DNA from 3 places in the Shewanella sp. 0m-8 genome. Region 1 is predicted to be linked to each of the others. Evidence: predicted binding sites of a transcription regulator. Region 1 holds the regulator's gene; each other region holds the start of a gene.
The links. The regulator ArgR, encoded in region 1, controls arginine synthesis, uptake and breakdown. The targets are predictions, from matches to a motif close to ANTGAATANNTATTCANT.
Positions count from the first base shown of each region.

Region 1 (3,269 bases):
TACTTAATGTTTAATGCTAATGATAGTGTTGAGTCTGACATGCGCCCTTGTGTGGCGAATGTGGCTCAGTATATTTATGAATTAGCAGATCAATATTCTGATAGTGCCTTTAATGGTTTTGTTGCCATTGGTGCTAATTATTGGGACACCTTATACCCCCATGCTCGACCAGAAGAGCTAAAACCTTTCCCTGCGATGAATCGAGGTAATCGAGATGCACCGGCTATCGAGTATGATTTATTTGTGCATATCCGTTGTGATCGTTTTGATATTCTGCACTTGGTGGCTAACGAAGTTAATCAAATGTTTGAAGGCTTAGTTGAACTCATTGATGAAGAGCGTGGCTTTAGATTCATGGACTCTCGTGATTTGAGCGGCTTTGTTGATGGCACCGAGAACCCTAAAGGACGTAGTCGTCAGGAAGTTGCATTAATCGGCGAGGAAGACAGCCGTTTTAAAGGCGGAAGTTATATTCATGTACAAAAGTTTGCCCATAACTTAAGTAAGTGGAACCGTCTGCCAGTCAAGAAGCAAGAAGATGTTATTGGGCGTACTAAAGCGGACAATATCGAGTATGCATCGGCTGATAAACCGCTTACGAGCCACATTAAGCGTGTTAACCTGAAAGACAGTGAAGGTAAGTCTATGGAGATCTTAAGGCAAAGCATGCCTTATGGTTCAGTTAAAGAGCAAGGCTTGATGTTTATCTCTACTTGCCGCAATTCAGTTAATTTCGAAAAGATGCTAGAGAGCATGGTGCATGGCGATAGTGAAGGCAACCATGACCATTTAATGCATTTTACTCAAGCATTAACTGGTTCGTCATTCTTTGCGCCATCATTAGACTTTATGATTACAGCGGGCTAATTCGCAAGGTTTTACTGACTCATAAAAAACGCACAGTAAAGTGCGTTTTTTATTGGGCGTAACAAAGTGAATTATTCGCGCTAAGCTTCGTCTTTATCCCAATAATTGGTGGGGCGTTTGGCGTAAACTTCGTTGACAGATTTTACTAGCACCTTGTTATTTTCTGGGTATACAACTACGTCATGTATGTCTCGGTTACCAACGACCAGAAAAACAAACTCTTGCTCACTATGATTGACGAGTTTATGAGACACACCCGTGTCAGCGTTAAAGCAGATATATTCTCCCTGACTAAAAGGGTGAGGCTCGCCGTCAATGTATAGCGTCGCTTCGCCATGCATCGCGTAGATATGCTCTTCTTCTTTTGTATGGTAATGGGCAACAGCTGAGGACTTACCTGGCGCTAAGCGTTCCATGGTCACGCCAATTTTTTCTCCACCGGCGGTATCGCCAATGTGCTTTTGCTCGCTGGCATACTGATCTTCATGCTGCCAAGATTCCCAGCATATATCGTTGATATTTATTATTTTACTTTTATTCATTATTTGCCCTCGACTAACAGTACTGTCATTGAGGATTATAACGATTATTGCTCGAGAGAGAAGCTGCTATTCAATATATTGTATAAAACATAGTGTTTCATACAGGGGGCATTAAGCTAAATGATTGGGTTACGGTGCAGAGCCTAGGTAAACGGTCGAGTGATGGAGGCTGATTATGCAACAAACAAAAAATGCTGTAGCCCTGAGGGTACAGCATTTAAAAAAATCGTCGCTTTATGTTTAGTCGGCGTAATTAATCAGCATAATTAAACAGTGACTTAACTGTCTCTAGCGTGTCTTCAATGCTATGGATACTAGATGGACAGATGAAAATCGTATCATCACCAGCAATAGTCCCCAAAATACCCTCAGGCTTACCTATTGAGTCGAGCAGACGCGCGATTAATTGCGCTGCACCAGGGCTAGTTCTGACAACAATCATGGCTTGGTTATGGTCAACATCCAGTACCAGGTTTTTAAGCGGGCTTCCGGCAGTAGGAACGCCAAGCTCTGCAGGAAGGCAGTATACCATCTCTTGCTTTGCGTTACGGGTTCTAACCGCGCCAAACTTACTTAGCATACGAGAAACTTTAGATTGGTTTATATTGCTAAAGCCTTCTGCTTGAAGGGCGATAACAATTTCACTTTGAGAGCCAAAACGCTCCTCTTTTAAAATAGATTTGAACGTCTTAACTAAATCATCTGGGCTTTTACTAGCTTGCATATATTATTATTCTTTATTCAAAAAAATCTGCTTTATCATGAATATTTTCGCCGTTTTTGTCAATTGGTATTCGTTTTTTTGAATAAAAATTCATTAATAAACCCAGTTAGACTCAATGATTCAACTTAAGTTAGAATGATTATTCTAAATTTTGTTATGCTAATTTATTATGGTTTTAGCTCTGTATCGCTGATGTACACTCACTTTACTCATTTACCATCTTACATTAGCGTTCTAGATTATATTCAACACGACTAAGGGATAATTGAATTTTTTTTGTGAATCCAGTACTGTTGCGGCATTGGAAAGGTGGATCTAAATCACAAAAATCTGAGAATTGACGGAGATCATTATGAAAGTTGCTGTACTTGGTGCTGCTGGTGGTATTGGCCAGGCGCTTGCCCTACTGTTAAAAACTCAATTACCTGCGGGTTCAAAATTGTCGCTTTATGATATTGCCCCTGTTACGCCAGGTGTTGCGGTTGACTTAAGCCACATCCCTACTGCGGTAGAAGTAAAAGGTTTCGCTGGTGAAGATCCTACTGCTGCACTAGAAGGTGCTGATGTTGTACTTATCTCTGCGGGTGTTGCTCGTAAGCCGGGTATGGATCGTTCAGATCTATTTAACATCAATGCAGGTATAGTTCGTAATCTAGTTGAAAAATGTGCCGCGACTTGCCCTACGGCATTAATCGGTATCATTACAAACCCTGTAAATACAACCGTAGCCATTGCTGCTGAAGTATTGAAAAAAGCGGGTGTTTACGACAAGAACCGTTTGTTCGGTGTTACAACGTTGGATGTTATCCGTTCAGAAACGTTCGTTGCTGAAGCAAAAGGCTTAAACGTTGCAGACGTTAAAGTTAATGTTATCGGTGGGCACAGTGGAGTGACGATTCTTCCGCTGCTGTCACAAATTGAAGGCGTAAGCTTTACCGATGCAGAAGTTGCAGCATTAACGACACGTATCCAGAATGCGGGTACGGAAGTTGTTGAAGCTAAAGCGGGTGGCGGTAGCGCAACCCTATCTATGGGGCAAGCTGCATGTCGTTTCGGCTTATCACTTGTTCGTGGTCTTCAAGGTGAAGCAAATGTGATTGAATGCGCCTATGTTGATGGCGGCAGTGAGCATACTG
Region 1 covers NZ_JBRIMB010000002.1:89,210-92,478, reverse strand. The annotation lists gene ACVBIO_RS01605 (Dyp-type peroxidase) at 1-867, shown strand, start outside; gene ACVBIO_RS01600 (cupin domain-containing protein) at 948-1,409, opposite strand; gene argR (transcriptional regulator ArgR) at 1,663-2,133, opposite strand; gene mdh (malate dehydrogenase) at 2,486-3,269, shown strand, end outside.

Region 2 (3,269 bases), on a different contig from region 1:
ACCGCAGATGCTGTGGTTGACTCGAAAATTTTGGCGTTACAGTATCGTAGCCGCTATTGCTGCCCAAGCTTTAGCTGCCATACACCAAAAAGCCCCAGCCTTTATTTATAGTTGTAGCTTAATGAGCCAACTGGGTGCCACTTGTGTGATTAATCAATGTGCAACGACATTTGATGACATGTGGGGGACGTGGCTTAGAGAGGCGAGCGCAAGCCGAGATAAAGAGCTCTATGATGCGGTGATGGCAACAGAGTTTCCTGCAAGTGATGTGTACCAGCAAGTCTTAAGTCATGGTCGGACGCTTAATTGGCAACTCCTTAGCTTACTTAAGTTTGATGAGAGCCGCTTGACCAAAACCTTTAAGTCGATCGATACAAGCCTTAAATACGCAGAACTTGATGAAGACTCGGCGTTAATAGAACGCGCTAATTGCTACGCCAAAGTCTATTTACTAAAAGAAGTAGACAATATTAGCGCTGCAGAATGCCGATTAATGTTTGATTATTACCAGCTCTCGCAGCAAGAACAGATCCGTTTGGATGCGCAAAACTTCCGTAAGCTTACCCTGTTTTAAGCTGGCCATTGTGCCATGCCTTAATTAAATCGAGTGAATAAACCTGTTTTGAGGTTCGCTTTCTATTCGCTTTTAGCCGAGTTAATAGATTAACCTTTCCACTTTGTGTAAAAAACTTGTTTGAAATCGATTATTGTTACAGCATGTCTGGTTGAATTTTAAACTAAGTGGCAATGCTTGTTATTTGGCTTTTTGAGCCTTTTATGTGCACTTTATGCAATATTGAGCAGACGCAACATGACCCGGTTTGAGTCGCTATAAATGGTATACAATATTGGTTGACTTGTAAGGCCTGAAATTTATCGATTTAAACGGGTGTTTTATCAGTGGTTATCTATATAAACCTTAACTAATTAGAACTGAATGCGGCCATTAGTTATTCATTAACTGTGAATAACTAATGGAATTGGGTGCTAGATAACTTTTTTATGACTATTTATGCTTAAAGCCCCGCTATATCTGCTTTGTTAATTCTAAAACTCAAATCTTTATGCAGTGTTTACGCTCTTCCTCCTCTTGATGATTGTTAAAAACTGGTATTTTGATCACATTTTCGCTAATAATGTCCTTCTAGCTAAACAAACAATCGCCATGTCACCAACAAAAGATAAAGACATTGAGCGGAATACGACCAGCTAATAAGGTCGATAATGACAAAGGATGAGAAGGAATGAGCGTAACTATGAATCTTACACGTGCCCAATTTGATGAAGTTATGGTGCCTAACTATGCGCCTTCAGCGGTTATTCCAGTTCGTGGCGAAGGTAGCCGAGTTTGGGATCAAGAAGGTAAAGAGTACATCGACTTTGCTGGTGGTATTGCGGTTAACTGTTTAGGTCATTGTCATCCAGCTTTGGTTGGCGCGCTAAAGACTCAAAGCGAGAAGCTTTGGCATCTATCTAACGTAATGACTAACGAGCCTGCACTAGAGCTGGCGACTAAGCTAGTTGAAGCAACATTCGCCGATCGTGTTTATTTTGCTAACTCGGGCGCTGAAGCAAACGAAGCTGCACTTAAGCTCGTTCGTCGTTATGCAATGGATAAGTTTGGCGCTGAAAAAGACCAAATTATCGCATTTGATAAAGCCTTCCACGGTCGTACTTTCTTCACTGTGAGTGTTGGTGGTCAAGCGGCTTACTCGGACGGTTTTGGTCCTAAGCCACAGAGCATTACTCATGTACCATTTAATGATATTGAAGCATTAGAAGCGGTATTTTCAGATAAAACGTGTGCAGTAATGATGGAGCCATTGCAGGGTGAAGGCGGCATTATTGATGCTGATCCTGAATTTTTAAAAGCGGTTCGTGCACTTTGTGATAAGCATAATGCATTGTTAGTTTTTGACGAAGTTCAAACAGGTGTGGGTCGTCTAGGTGAGTTATATGCTTATATGCGTGGCGATGTAGTACCTGATGTGCTGACAACAGCAAAAGCGCTTGGTGGTGGTTTCCCAATTGCAGCCATGCTAACGACTAAAGAGATCGCTGATCACCTTAAGATTGGTACTCACGGTTCTACCTATGGCGGTAACCCGCTAGCTTGTGCAGTGGGCAATGCAGTGATGGATGTGGTTAATACTCCAGAAGTACTGAACGGCGTAAAACACCGTGAACAACTATTACGCGATGGCTTGAAGAAGATTAACGACAAGTACGATGTATTCTCTGAAATCCGTGGCCAAGGTCTATTGATTGGTGCGGTGGTTAACAATAAGTACCAAGGGCGCGCTAAAGAATTCTTAGTTGCCGCTATTAACGAAGGCGTTATGAGCCTAGTTGCTGGTGCAAATGTTGTTCGCTTTACGCCTTCTTTAGTGATCCCAGAAGCCGATATTGCGGAAGGTCTAGCGCGTTTTGAACGTGCTGTAGCTAAAGTTGTCGAAGCCTAAAAGGCATACGGAGTGTTATCAATGATAACGCTCCTTTTTTGTCTTTAGGATAACTTGAACGTTTCTTGAGCTGTGCTTGTCAAATATTGATAAGGCTGACAGATACGACAAGTGATAGCGAGGAGACTCCTAGATGCTAGTTATACGTCCAATCCGATCGACTGACTTTAAAGCGCTATATCAAATAGCTGAAGAGTCAGGGCATGGATTCACATCTCTACCGGTAAATGAAGCACTACTCCGCAGAAAAATTGCTCGAGTAGAAGAATCATTTACTAAGCAGATCGATAAACCTTTCGATGAAGGTTACTTGATGGTACTAGAAGATACCGAAACCGGTGAGGTTGTGGGTACTTGTGGTATTGAGGCTGCGGTAGGTATGGTCGATGCTTTTTACCATTATCGATTAGGGACAGAGGTTTACCACTCTGAGCAAATCGATGTACGTAATGAGGTCGAAACCTTAACCCTTTGCCACGATTACACTGGCGCAGCCGAGCTTTGTACACTTTTCCTACGTGGAAGCTACCGTAAAAATAATAACGGCCGCATGCTTTCAAGAAGTCGCTTTCTGTTTCTTGCTCAGCACGCTGAGCGCTTTGGTGAAACGGTTATTGCAGAGATGCGTGGTGAGAGTGACGAAGATGGTAACTCACCTTTTTATGGCTGGCTGCAAGAGCACTTCTTAGGGATCGATTTTGTGCAGGCCGACTATCTTTCAGGCTTAAGCCAAAAAGCATTTATGGCAGAAATGATGCCTAAGAATGCGGTTTACGTATGTTTATTGCCAAAAGAAGCGCAAAAGGT
Region 2 covers NZ_JBRIMB010000055.1:20,495-23,763, forward strand. The annotation lists gene ACVBIO_RS18850 (HDOD domain-containing protein) at 1-574, shown strand, start outside; gene ACVBIO_RS18855 (aspartate aminotransferase family protein) at 1,245-2,462, shown strand; gene astA (arginine N-succinyltransferase) at 2,596-3,269, shown strand, end outside.
Region 2: a site for ArgR is predicted at 1,002-1,019, ahead of ACVBIO_RS18855 (aspartate aminotransferase family protein). Genes of this name have one in related genera too.

Region 3 (3,269 bases), on a different contig from region 1:
AATGACTAAGTCGGCCCAGCGTGCTAATTCGATATGCCCCATGGACGCTTCGGCCGTGGGATCAAGCAGATCGGTTGCTACCGGATAGCCTGAAAGTGCCTGCAAAGTGAGCGGGGTAATAAATTCCTGCGCACTTTGACTCATAACCACGCGGACGTCTGCGCCGCGCTCTTTTAATTTCCGTACTAGGTCAGCAGATTTGTATGCGGCTATGCCGCCGCCGATGCCCAGCAGTACTTTTTTGTTATTGAGACCCATACTTAACTCTTTCCATAATCACTTTGGCGATAAATGTTTCATCACGCTGCAGATGTTGCGGCCTAAGATATCACAAACCGCTAAATGGTGATGAACAACTTCCAAAAATCTAGACCATACTCATAGAAGAAAACAACAAGGAGGTTGTGATGGCGATTAAGGATTGGCCCGAAGGGGAAGCACCGCGAGAAAAATTATTAAATAACGGGGTGAAGCAGTTATCGGATGCTGAATTATTGGCGGTATTGCTTAGGATTGGCGTAAAAGGCTTAAGTGCTGTTGAGCTGGCAAGAACTATGCTAAATGAGTTTGGGGGGCTTAGAGGCCTGCTTAGCGCGTCTCAAATGCAAGTTTGTAGGCAAGATGGAATAGGTCCGGTAAAATTTGCGCAAATACAGGCTGCAGTGGAATTAGGTACGCGAATTTCGCAAGAAAAACTACAAAGAGGAAATTTTTTATCTGATCCTGATTTAACTCGGGACTATTTAATGAGACAATTGTCTGATCGTGCTTACGAAGTGTTCGCTATTTTATTGTTAGATAGTCAACATAGGGTGATTCAATTCGTTGAATTATTTAGGGGCACAATCAATTCAGCATCGGTTTATCCACGTGAAGTGGTGAGCCTAGTGCTTGAAAAAAACGCTGCGGCTGTAATCGTGTGTCACAATCACCCCTCAGGGATTGCAGAACCAAGTTCAGCCGATAGACGAATTACTGAGCGATTGAAACAAGCCTTACAAACTATCGATGTTTCCTTGTTGGACCATATGGTTGTGGGCGATCGAGAGATAGTTTCTTTCGCTGAACGGGGATGGATAGATTAATCTATCCCTTGATCTTTGATTTTAGATCCTGTATAAAATGCGCCCTCTGTTGTGTGCCTCAGGCGACGGCCGTGTTCGAGGTGCATTAATGCTCGAGCGTTAAATATATTGTTTTGGAGAAGATTGACATGTCAAGAGTATGCCAAGTAACTGGCAAGCGACCAATGGTTGGTAACAACCGTTCGCACGCGAAGAATTCAACGCGTCGTCGTTTTTTACCTAACCTACAGAACCACCGTTTCTGGTTAGAAAACGAAAAGCGTTTCGTACAGCTACGTATATCTACTAAAGGTATGCGTATCATCGATAAAAAAGGTATTGAAGTTGTTATTGCTGAACTTCGTGCCCGCGGCGAGAAGGTGTAATAAACCATGGCTAAAGCTAAAGGTAATCGTGAGAAGATCAAGCTAGTTTCTAGCGCTAACACTGGTCACTTCTACACGACTGAAAAAAACAAACGTAACATGCCTGAAAAAATGGAAATCAAGAAATTTGATCCAGTTGTTCGTCAGCACGTTATGTACAAAGAAGCTAAAATCAAGTAATTACTTGTTTAAGCATCTTGGAAAAAGCCTCTATTTATAGGGGCTTTTTTTTGCCTAAAATTTGGCATTACTCTGCAATATCATTGTTTTCTATCCCGCTCATTCGTCATTGGTGACTTAATTTTTCACCTAATTCCTCGCGCGGCTTTACTTAATAGCCTTAGCACAAATAACACCAATTTATGCCTGTCAGACGTACTTTACCCTAATGTAAAAATAAACAGTTAAATTGAAAATAAATGCTTTTTAAATGAATATAAATGCAATACTATCTCTTGAAGTTACTAAATTCTGTTATTCAGATGAATGTATATTTACTCTTGAGGTGATTCTAGCGTGCGTACCACTGAACTTGTTGATGGATTTCGTCATTCCGCTTCCTATGTTAATGCCCATAGGGGCAAAACCTTTGTTGTGATGCTGGGCGGTGAAGCCTTAGCTCAGAAACAGTTTCGCGCCATTATCAACGATATTGCATTGCTGCATAGCCTAGGGATCAAAATCGTCTTGGTGCATGGTGCTAGGCCTCAAATTGATGAAGCCCTCGCGCAATACAGTCTGCCTGCCGAATATTACAATGGTGTAAGAGTTACGGAAGAAGATGCTCTTAAGGTGATTAAGCAGGTTGTTGGTGGCTTACATCTCGACATTACCGCGCGCTTGTCGATGAGTTTAAGTAACACGCCTATGCAAGGTGCGCAGATCAATGTTGTTAGTGGCAACTTTGTGATTGCACAACCGCTAGGAGTTGAAGATGGCGTCGATTATTGCCTCAGCGGTAAAGTGCGCCGAATTGACAGTCAAGGCTTGAAACGTCAGCTTGATAATGGCGGTATCGTATTGCTTGGGCCTGTCGCCGCCTCTGTGACGGGGGAGAGTTTTAATCTTACAGCTGAAGAGGTTGCTACCCAGATAGCCATCAAGCTTCAAGCGGATAAGATGATAGGTTTTAGCTCGCAGAAAGGTATCTTAGATGAGACCGGTCAGGTCATCGCCGAATTGATGCCGACAGATGCGCAAACTATTTTAAATAACCTGTCACAAGTCACGCCACTGTGCGTGGGAACAAAAGCTTTTTTGCAGGCAAGCATTGATGCGTGTCGTAATGGCGTGAGCCGCTGCCACTTTGTTAGCTACCTCGATGACGGAGCCTTGCTACAAGAGCTTTTCTCTCGCGATGGCATTGGTACTCAGATTGTGACTGAAAGTGCCGAACGCTTGCGTAGAGCGTCGATTAGCGATATCGGTGGTGTGTTAGATCTCATTCGTCCATTAGAGCAAAAAGGAGTTTTGGTCAGACGTTCACGTGAGCAGCTTGAAATGGAGATAGAGCAATTTATGCTGATTGAGCGCGATAGCTTAGTGATCGGTTGCGCTGCGTTTTATCCATTCGAGGAGGATAATGCGGGGGAGTTTGCTTGTTTAGTGGTGCACCCTGATTACCGTGATGCCGATAGAGGCAGCTTGTTGCTACAAAATATTATTGGTCAGGCAAGAGTGAGAGGCTATTCGCGCTTGTTTGCCTTAACGACTCGCAGTATTCATTGGTTCTTAGAGCATGGCTTTAATATCGTTGAGGTTGATGAGTTACCTGAGAAGAAAAAGCAGCTGTATAACTACCAACGAAAATCGAAAATCC
Region 3 covers NZ_JBRIMB010000039.1:3,304-6,572, forward strand. The annotation lists gene coaBC (bifunctional phosphopantothenoylcysteine decarboxylase/phosphopantothenate--cysteine ligase CoaBC) at 1-258, opposite strand, end outside; gene radC (RadC family protein) at 408-1,085, shown strand; gene rpmB (50S ribosomal protein L28) at 1,214-1,450, shown strand; gene rpmG (50S ribosomal protein L33) at 1,457-1,630, shown strand; gene argA (amino-acid N-acetyltransferase) at 1,967-3,269, shown strand, end outside.
Region 3: a site for ArgR is predicted at 1,880-1,897, ahead of argA (amino-acid N-acetyltransferase). Genes of this name have one in related genera too.